2 regions of the Lysobacter sp. CA199 genome follow, and region 1 is predicted to be linked to the other one. Evidence: predicted binding sites of a transcription regulator. Region 1 holds the regulator's gene; the other holds the start of a gene.
The links. Region 1 encodes sigma-54, which starts transcription at its own class of promoters, with help from an activator protein. Its sites were predicted from a motif close to TGGCACGNGCNTTGC; they were not measured.
Positions count from the first base shown of each region.

Region 1 (4,028 bases):
GTCGCCGGCCGGGTTTCGGGAATCAAGCCGCGCTGCGGCGGCAGTGGTCGAGCAGGCGGAAGCTCAGTTCGGCGACCGACGGCGCCGAGCGCAGGCGGTCGCGGAAACCGGGGTCGGCGAAGCGCTCGGCCAGTTCGGCGAGCAATTGCAGATGCTGCTGGACATGGTGCTCGGGCACGGCCATCGCCAGCACCAGGTCGACCGGTTGGCCGTCGGGCGCGCCGAAATCGACCGGCTGGGCCAGGCGCAGGAACACGGCGCGACTGGTCTCGAACAAGGGGCTGCGGCCGTGCGGGATGGCCACCCCGTGGCCGATCGCGGTGCTCGCGAGTTTTTCGCGTTCGCGCAGGCCCGCGTTGAGCGAAGCGGCGATCAGCGGGCTGCCTTCGGACAGCATGCGCGCGGCGGTTTCGAGCACCGCGTTGCGATCGCCGGGTTCGACCAGGATCGCAACGCGCTCCGCGCTCAACAGTTCGTAAAGCGGCATGACGGCGTTGTAGGTGGCTTGCGGTACGTGGCTGGCGCGGAGTTTACGCTAAGGTCAGCTGAGTTCGCCGTTGCGGGCGAGGCTTTCGCCTCGATGATGGTCGACTTGCTTGCTCTTGTGCTTCATCAGCAGGCGGTCGAGCTTGTCGGCGAGCAGGTCGATGGCGGCGTACATGTCGATCGCGGCGGCATCGCAGTGCAGGGTGCGGCCGGCGATGAGGATGGTGGCTTCGGCTCGATGGTCGGGCTTGTCGAGGCTGAGCTGGGTTCGCACGTCGAAGGGATGGTCGTAATGGCGTTGCAGACGGGCCAGCTTGGTTTCCACGTAGTCGCGCAGGGCTGCGGTGACTTCAAGCTGCTGGCCGTGGGTTTCGATACGCATCGGGGACCTCCTTCACGTCGCGGATGAATGCGGAACTCGAGGTTCCGTCCGGCCTTGCCGGACCTAAACGGAACCGGGTGACGCCCTAGCCAAAGCCAGGGAGTCCAGCATCTCACGCTGAGTCTGCGGCGCAAGGGCCCGGTCTGGTCCTTTGGTAGTAACCGGCGCGGAAGACGTTGATACGGAAGAGATTTTTTCCGTATGTAAAGTTTTTGCAATGTCTTTGGCGGGAAAAGGTATAAGCCGCCAGGTTGACGGAGGCCAAGCGCACGCAACGTCACGACGCACACGAAAAGCCCCTCTCGCGCTTGCGGGAGCGGGGTTGGGGTGAGGGCGCGCCGGTAGCAACGTGCCCTTATCCGGCCCCCGCCTTCGCGGGGACAGACTCTCCCGCCACCTTCTCCCGCAAGCGGGAGAAGCGAAGGGCTGCGGGGCTCAGCCCATCCGCACGCGATCCTGAGACGAGGGGATGCTCATCGCCTCGCGATACTTGGCGACGGTGCGGCGCGCGACCGGCACGCCGGTGGCCTTGAGGGTTTCGGCCAGGCGCGCATCCGACAAGGGCTTGCGCGGATTCTCCGCTTCGATCAGGCGGCGGATCATCGCCTGGATCGCGGTGCTGGACGCTTCGCCGCCCGAACCGGTATCGATGCCGGAGGCGAAGAACGCACGCAGCGGCACGGTGCCGCGCGGAGTGCGCGCGTACTTGCGCGCGATCGCGCGCGAGACCGTGGATTCGTGCAGGCCGACTTCGGTGGCGACTTCGCGCAAGGTCAGTGGGCGCAACGCGCTGTCGCCGAATTCCAGGAACGCGGCCTGTTGCTTGAGCAGGCAACGCGCCACCTTGAGCAACGTGTCGCCGCGCGCTTCCAGACTCTTGAGCAGCCAGCGCGCTTCCTGCAGATGGCCGCGCAGATAACTGGCGTCGGCGGCGCTGGCGTGGCGGATCATGCCTTCGTAACCGCGATGGATCGAAATGCGCGGACGCATCGTTTCCGACAAGGCCACGCGCCACAGGCCGCGCTGACGCCATATCACCACATCGGGCGTGACATAGGTGTCGGTGGAGATCGCACCCATCTGCGCGCCGGGGCGCGGATCGAGCGAGCGCAGCAATTGCACCGCGACATCGACCTGCGCCTGATCGAGCTTGAACTCGCTGGCCAGGCCGGCCACGCCGATGCGCGGCAGACGCTCCAGGGGACCGGCGCAGATCTGCAGCGCCAGCGCCTTGCCCGGGGTCTCGTCGGGCAGGGTGCCCAACTGCAGGCTCAGGCATTCGCCGAGCGAACGCGCGCCGGTGCCGACCGGATCGAACCGCTGCACCTGGTGCAGTACGGTGACGATTTCGTCTTCGCCGACGTGCAATTCCGGCATCAGCGATTCGGCGATGGCCTGCAGGGGCTCGCGCAGATAGCCGTCGTCGTCGATGGCCTCGATCAGGGCCACGCCGATGCTGCGGTCGCGGGTCGACAGCGGGCTCAGGTGCAATTGCCAGAGCAGGTGGTCGAGCAGGGTCTCGGCGTCGGCGACCTGTTCGGCCGCGGTGGAGTCTTCGTCGTTATCGGACGGGCCGACCCGTTCGTACCAGGTCTCGCCGTCGTCCATGGTCCATTCCGGCTCGGGCGTGGCCGCGTCGCTGCCGGGGCCCGGGCCCTCGCCGTGATCGGCGTTCTCGCTGGAGGAGGCCGAGGTCTGCGGTGGACGCAGTTCCTCCTCGCCGCCCGGCGCGGCCGGTTCGGTCCAGTCCAGCAGCGGATTGCTCTCCACCGCGCTCGCCAGTTCGGCTTCCAGTTCCACAGCCGACAGTTGCAGCAGACGGATCGCCTGCCGCAATTGCGGCGTCATTACCAACTGTTGTCCGAGAGAGGCTTGGAGGCGGGGCTTCATGTTCGATGGCTGACGCGACCTGAAAGGCAACGACCTGAGATGGCAGTCGGCCGAGTCGTGCATCGCGGGCGTCGTTCGCGCCCGGCAACCAGAAGGTTACAGACGGAAAGTTTCGCCCAGGTAGACGCGACGGACATCGGGGTTGGCCAGCAGCGCGTCCGGAGCCCCCTGCGCGAGCACGCCGCCGTCATTCAGGATATACGCACGATCGCAAATGCCCAAGGTTTCGCGAACGTTATGGTCGGTGATCAGGACGCCGATCCCGCGATTCTTGAGATGGCGCACGATTCGCTGGATCTCGCCGACCGAAATGGGGTCGACACCGGCGAAAGGTTCGTCCAGCAGCATCAGGCGCGGCCGAGTGGCCAAAGCGCGCGCGATTTCCACGCGGCGGCGCTCGCCGCCGGACAGGCTGGCGCCGAGCTGATCGGCGACGTGGGTGACCTGCAGCTCGTCCATCAGGCTGGCGAGCTCGCGTTCGATGCCGGCGCGGTCGAGGTCGGCGCGCAGTTCCAGCACCAGGCGCAGGTTGTCGGCCACGCTGAGTTTGCGGAACACGGAAGGTTCCTGCGGCAGGTAACCGACGCCGTACTTGGCGCGCGCGTACATCGGTTCTGCGGTGATGTCCTTGCCGTCGAGCACGATCGAGCCGGCATCGGCCGGCACCAGGCCGACGATCATGTAGAAGCAGGTGGTCTTGCCGGCGCCGTTGGGGCCGAGCAGGCCGACCACTTCGCCGGCGTCCAGGGTCAGGCCGAAATCGCGCACGACCTCGCGCTGGCGGTAGGCCTTGCGCAGGCCTTGGGCGACCAGCATCAGCCGCCTCCCTTCTTGGCGGGGGCGGGCTTGCTCGCCGGCTTGGCCGGAGCGGTCTTGGGCACGGCCGGAGCCGGTGCCGCGCCGTCCTTGTTCTTGGGTTGCAGGCGCATGCTCACGCGGCCGCCGGTGCCGCCGCTTTCGACTTGCCCCGTCTTCATGTTGTAGACGATGCGTTCGCTGGCGATGGTGTCGCCGGCGTTGTCGACGAAGGCGTTGCCGGTGAGGATCACCGTGTCCTTGGACATGTCGTAGTCGACTTTGTTGGCGCGGCCGTTGAACGGCTTGCCGTCGTCGAGTTCCTGCTTCAGCGTGACCTGCGAACCGGTCAGCACCACTGAACTGATGTCGCCGCCGCTGCGCTTGATGTCGGCCTTGGACGAATTGATCACCAAGGTGCCCTGGACGATCTTGACGTTGCCGGTCAACACGCAGGGACCGGAATCGTTGCCGA
Region 1 covers NZ_JBQJIL010000015.1:22,331-26,358, forward strand. The annotation lists gene ACTOWJ_RS24905 (PTS sugar transporter subunit IIA) at 23-487, opposite strand; gene hpf (ribosome hibernation-promoting factor, HPF/YfiA family) at 542-868, opposite strand; gene ACTOWJ_RS24915 (RNA polymerase factor sigma-54) at 1,304-2,758, opposite strand; gene lptB (LPS export ABC transporter ATP-binding protein) at 2,855-3,574, opposite strand; gene lptA (lipopolysaccharide transport periplasmic protein LptA) at 3,574-4,028, opposite strand, start outside.

Region 2 (4,028 bases), on a different contig from region 1:
CGGTGGGCGACGTTCTTGATGATGTACTTCATCGTCAACAGCTCGTCGGCCTTGGCGACCAGCGAGTTGAACTTGGTGCCGATCTCGCACTGGCCGGCGTTGGCGACTTCGTGGTGGTGCACTTCGACTTCGATGCCGACCGCTTCCAACGTCTTGCACATCTCCGAACGGATGTCGTGCAGCGAGTCGAGCGGCGCAACCGGGAAATAGCCGCCCTTCACGCCGGGACGGTAACCGCTGTTGCCGCCTTCGTATTCCTTGCCCGAGTTCCACGCGGCTTCTTCCGAATCGATGTGGAAGAAGGTGTGGCCCATCTCGTTGGCGTAACGCACCGAGTCGAAGATGAAGAATTCCGGCTCAGGGCCGAAGAACGCCTGGTCGGCGATGCCGCTGGACTTGAGGAAGGCTTCGGCGCGCTTGGCCACGCCGCGCGGATCGCGCGAATAGGCCTGCATGGTGGCCGGGTCGAGGATGTCGCAGGTCAGGATCAGGGTCGGATCGGCGGTGAACGGATCCAGCACCGCGGTCGAGGCATCGGGCAGCAGGATCATGTCCGACTCGTTGATGCCCTTCCAGCCGCTGATCGAGGAGCCGTCGAACATCTTGCCGTCTTCGAACAACGCCGGCTCGACGATCGACTTGGGGAAGGTCACGTGGTGCTGGACACCACGCATGTCGGTGAAACGCAGGTCGACGAATTCGACCTTGTGATCCTTGACGAGCTTTTCGACGTGTTCGAGGGACATTGGTTGGGGTCCGGGAATGGAGGTACTGGGGAAAGGGGAATGATTGGAACTTGGTGACGGGTTGTATCAAGCAAGAGGCGTGCCAACTTGAAAATCGATTTAAGACATTGATTTGTAACACCATGAAATCGACGGCGACAGATGATCGCACCAACTAGGGGCTAGCAAATGGGCTGACGATCCATCTTGGTGCAACCCTAGATCGGCTATTCTGCCCGCCGCCCCGCATCACCCATTCCCCTTCTCACTCCCTTCATTCCCCGCCCCCAATGACCGACCTGCTTTCCGCACTCCTCCTCGGCATCATCGAAGGCATCACCGAATTCCTGCCGATCTCCAGCACCGGCCACTTGTTGATCGCCCAGCATTGGCTCGGCGCGCGCTCGGACCTGTTCAACATCTCGATCCAGGCCGGCGCGATCCTCGCGGTGGTGGTCATCTACTGGAAGCGGCTGTGGGGCCTGGCCACCGGCGTCGGCCAGCGCGAGAACTGGGACTACCTGCTCAAGCTCGGCCTGGCCTTCGGCCTGACCGCGGTGCTCGGCATCGTGGTCAAGAAGGCCGGTTTCACCCTGCCTGACCACGTCACCCCGATCGCCTGGGCGTTGGTGCTGGGCGGGGTGTGGATGATCGCGGCCGAGCATTTCGCCGCCAAACGCGCCGCCGCGCTCGGCGAACGCAGCGAAATCACCTGGACCGTGGCCGCGCTGGTCGGCATCGCCCAGGTCATCGCCGGCGTGTTCCCGGGCACCTCGCGCTCGGGCGCGACCATCTTCATCGCCTTGCTCGCCGGCACCACCAGCCGCGCGGCGGCGACCGAGTTCACCTTCCTGGTCGGCATCCCGACCATGTTCGCGGCCAGCGGCTACGAGCTGATGCACGTGATGGGCACACCGGCGGCCGCCAACGAAGACTGGAGCGCGCTGGCGGTGGCCTTCGTCGCCTCGGCGGTGACCGCCTTCATCGCGGTGAAGTGGCTGTTGCGTTATATCCAGACCCACCGATTCACCGCCTTCGCGATCTACCGCTTCATCTTCGGCGCGGCGCTGTTGCTGCTGATGCCGTCGGGCAGCTGATCGCGAGCTTTCACGGAATCCACCGCCATGAGCGAATCCGAACGCGACGCCGGGCAGGAACTGCTCGACTACCTGCAGTTGTCCGGTCCCGAGCGCTATGCCGCGTTCCTGGCCGAGGTCTCTGCCGGCGGCCGCCTGTGGGTGGCCGAATCGGGCGAATACGTGCTCACCTTGTTCGACGATCAGCGCAACGAACTGCTGCCGGTCTGGCCCTCGGCCGATACCGCTCGCGCCGCGCTGGCGCAGGCGCCGCACCTCAAAGGCTACGCTCCGGTCGTACGCGAACTGGCGGCCTGGCGCGAACGCGCCGCGCCCGCGCTGAGCGAAGCCGGGGTGAGCGTCGGCGTGTTCCCGGACGCGGCGATGCAATGCGCGGTGGTGGCGCCATCGGAATTACTCGCGCATCTGGACGCACTGTTGGCCGACGATGGCGATGGTGAGGACGAGACCTCGCGGGAACTGGACCTGGAACAGGCGCGACGCGCGCTGGCGCAGAAATTCGCCAAGCCCGACACACGCTGAGCCGGCCGAGACGGGTTCGATGCGCCGGGTCGGATAGTCGATTCACGCCCGCCCGCCGCTATCCGCCCGCTGAACCCGGCCAACCCCATGCGGCGCTCGGCTACGTTGATCCTATCTTCGCAACGCACATCGGAACATTGCGCCCCATGAATATCACTCGTCCGCTCGTCTTCTCCGCCGCCGCGCTTTCGCTGGCCCTGCTCGCCGCCTGCGCCGCGCCCTCGCACACCGCCGACGGCGATGCCGCCAAGCCCGCCGGCGACACCGCCGCGACGGCGAAATCCAGCGTGGCCTTGGACGGCTACAAGTGGAATCTCGACAGCGCCACCGACAACACCGGCAAGCCGATCGCGGTGCTGCAGCGCGAAGGCAAGTACGGCCTGCAGCTGAGCTTTGCCAAGGATCGCCTGGGCGTGAGCGGCGGGTGCAACCACGTCGGCGCGGCGTACTCGCTCAAGGGCGAGCGCATTGAGATCAAGCAATTCCAGACCACGCTGATGGCCTGCCAGGACCAGCGCCTGATGCAGATGGACGGCGAGATCTCCAAGCTGCTGGAAGGCACCGCCCAGTTCGCGATCGAGGGCGAAGCGCCGCAACCGCGCCTGCTGCTGACCACCGCCGGCGGCGCCAAGCTCAGCCTGAGCGGCCAGCCGACCGCGGAAACCCGTTATGGCGGCGCCGGCACCACCAAGTTCTTCGAAGTCGACGCGCAGCGCCGCACCTGCCCGCATCCGCTGATACCCAACCACCAGTGCCTGTGGGTGCGCGAGCGCAAATACGACGCCAACGGCGTCGCTCTGGCGCCGAGCGAAGACTGGCATTTCCTGTATCAGGACATCGAGGGCTATCAGCACGAAGCCGGAATCCGCAACGTCGTGCGGATCAAGCAGTTCGAGATCAAGAACCCGCCGGCCGACGCTTCGTCGGTGGCGTACGTGCTCGACATGGTGGTCGAGAGCGAACTGGTTCCGCCGCCCAAGGGCTGACTAGGGGCTGAGCGCCGAGCGCAACGCCAGCGGCCGAGGTTGCTCGGCTGCTGGCGCCTTCACACGACGACGCGCCAGACCGTCGTCATGGGCTCTGCGGCAACGCGTTCAACGCCGCGGGCTTGGGAATGCCGTCCCAACTCATCCACGCGCGTTCGACCGTCGGCCCGTTGGCCTGGATCCATGCGCCGAAGTCTTCGGCCGCCTTTTCGCCGTAGTTGCGATGGGCGTAAATGGCCATCACGCCCACGCCGTCGACCAGCTTGAGGCGGACGAACACCGTCTCGAAGAAGCCCTTACCGGGCAACAGCGCCACGATCAGATGCTCGGCGGGCTTGTCGGCGGTGAGCGGCACCGAATCGGTCTTGATGATCTTTCCGGCGCCCTTGTACTGCGCCAACAACGCTTCCGCCAGCCCCGCCAACGCGCCGCCGTCCTGCACGTCCTGCCGCGGCACCAGCGTGATCATGTCCTGCCACTTGGACAGGTTCTCCTGGCCCACCGGAGTGAATTCGTTCTGGGTGCCCTTGGACCAGCGATGTGCGTAACGCGCGCCGTTGAAGCTCAAGGACGAGGCGGCTTGCATCTGCGCGGTGCCGTCGTTGGCGGCTGGCGACTTGGCAGGCGCAGATTGCCAAACCGACGCCAACACCAGGGCGGACAGGACGAGGTGGAAGGGCTTGCGTGCGATCGACATA
Region 2 covers NZ_JBQJIL010000007.1:142,862-146,889, reverse strand. The annotation lists gene glnA (type I glutamate--ammonia ligase) at 1-746, opposite strand, end outside; gene ACTOWJ_RS13940 (undecaprenyl-diphosphate phosphatase) at 1,016-1,822, shown strand; gene ACTOWJ_RS13935 (DUF2750 domain-containing protein) at 1,850-2,344, shown strand; gene ACTOWJ_RS13930 (DUF4377 domain-containing protein) at 2,491-3,330, shown strand; gene ACTOWJ_RS13925 (hypothetical protein) at 3,416-4,027, opposite strand.
Region 2: a site for sigma-54 is predicted at 817-831, ahead of glnA (type I glutamate--ammonia ligase). Genes of this name have one in related genera too.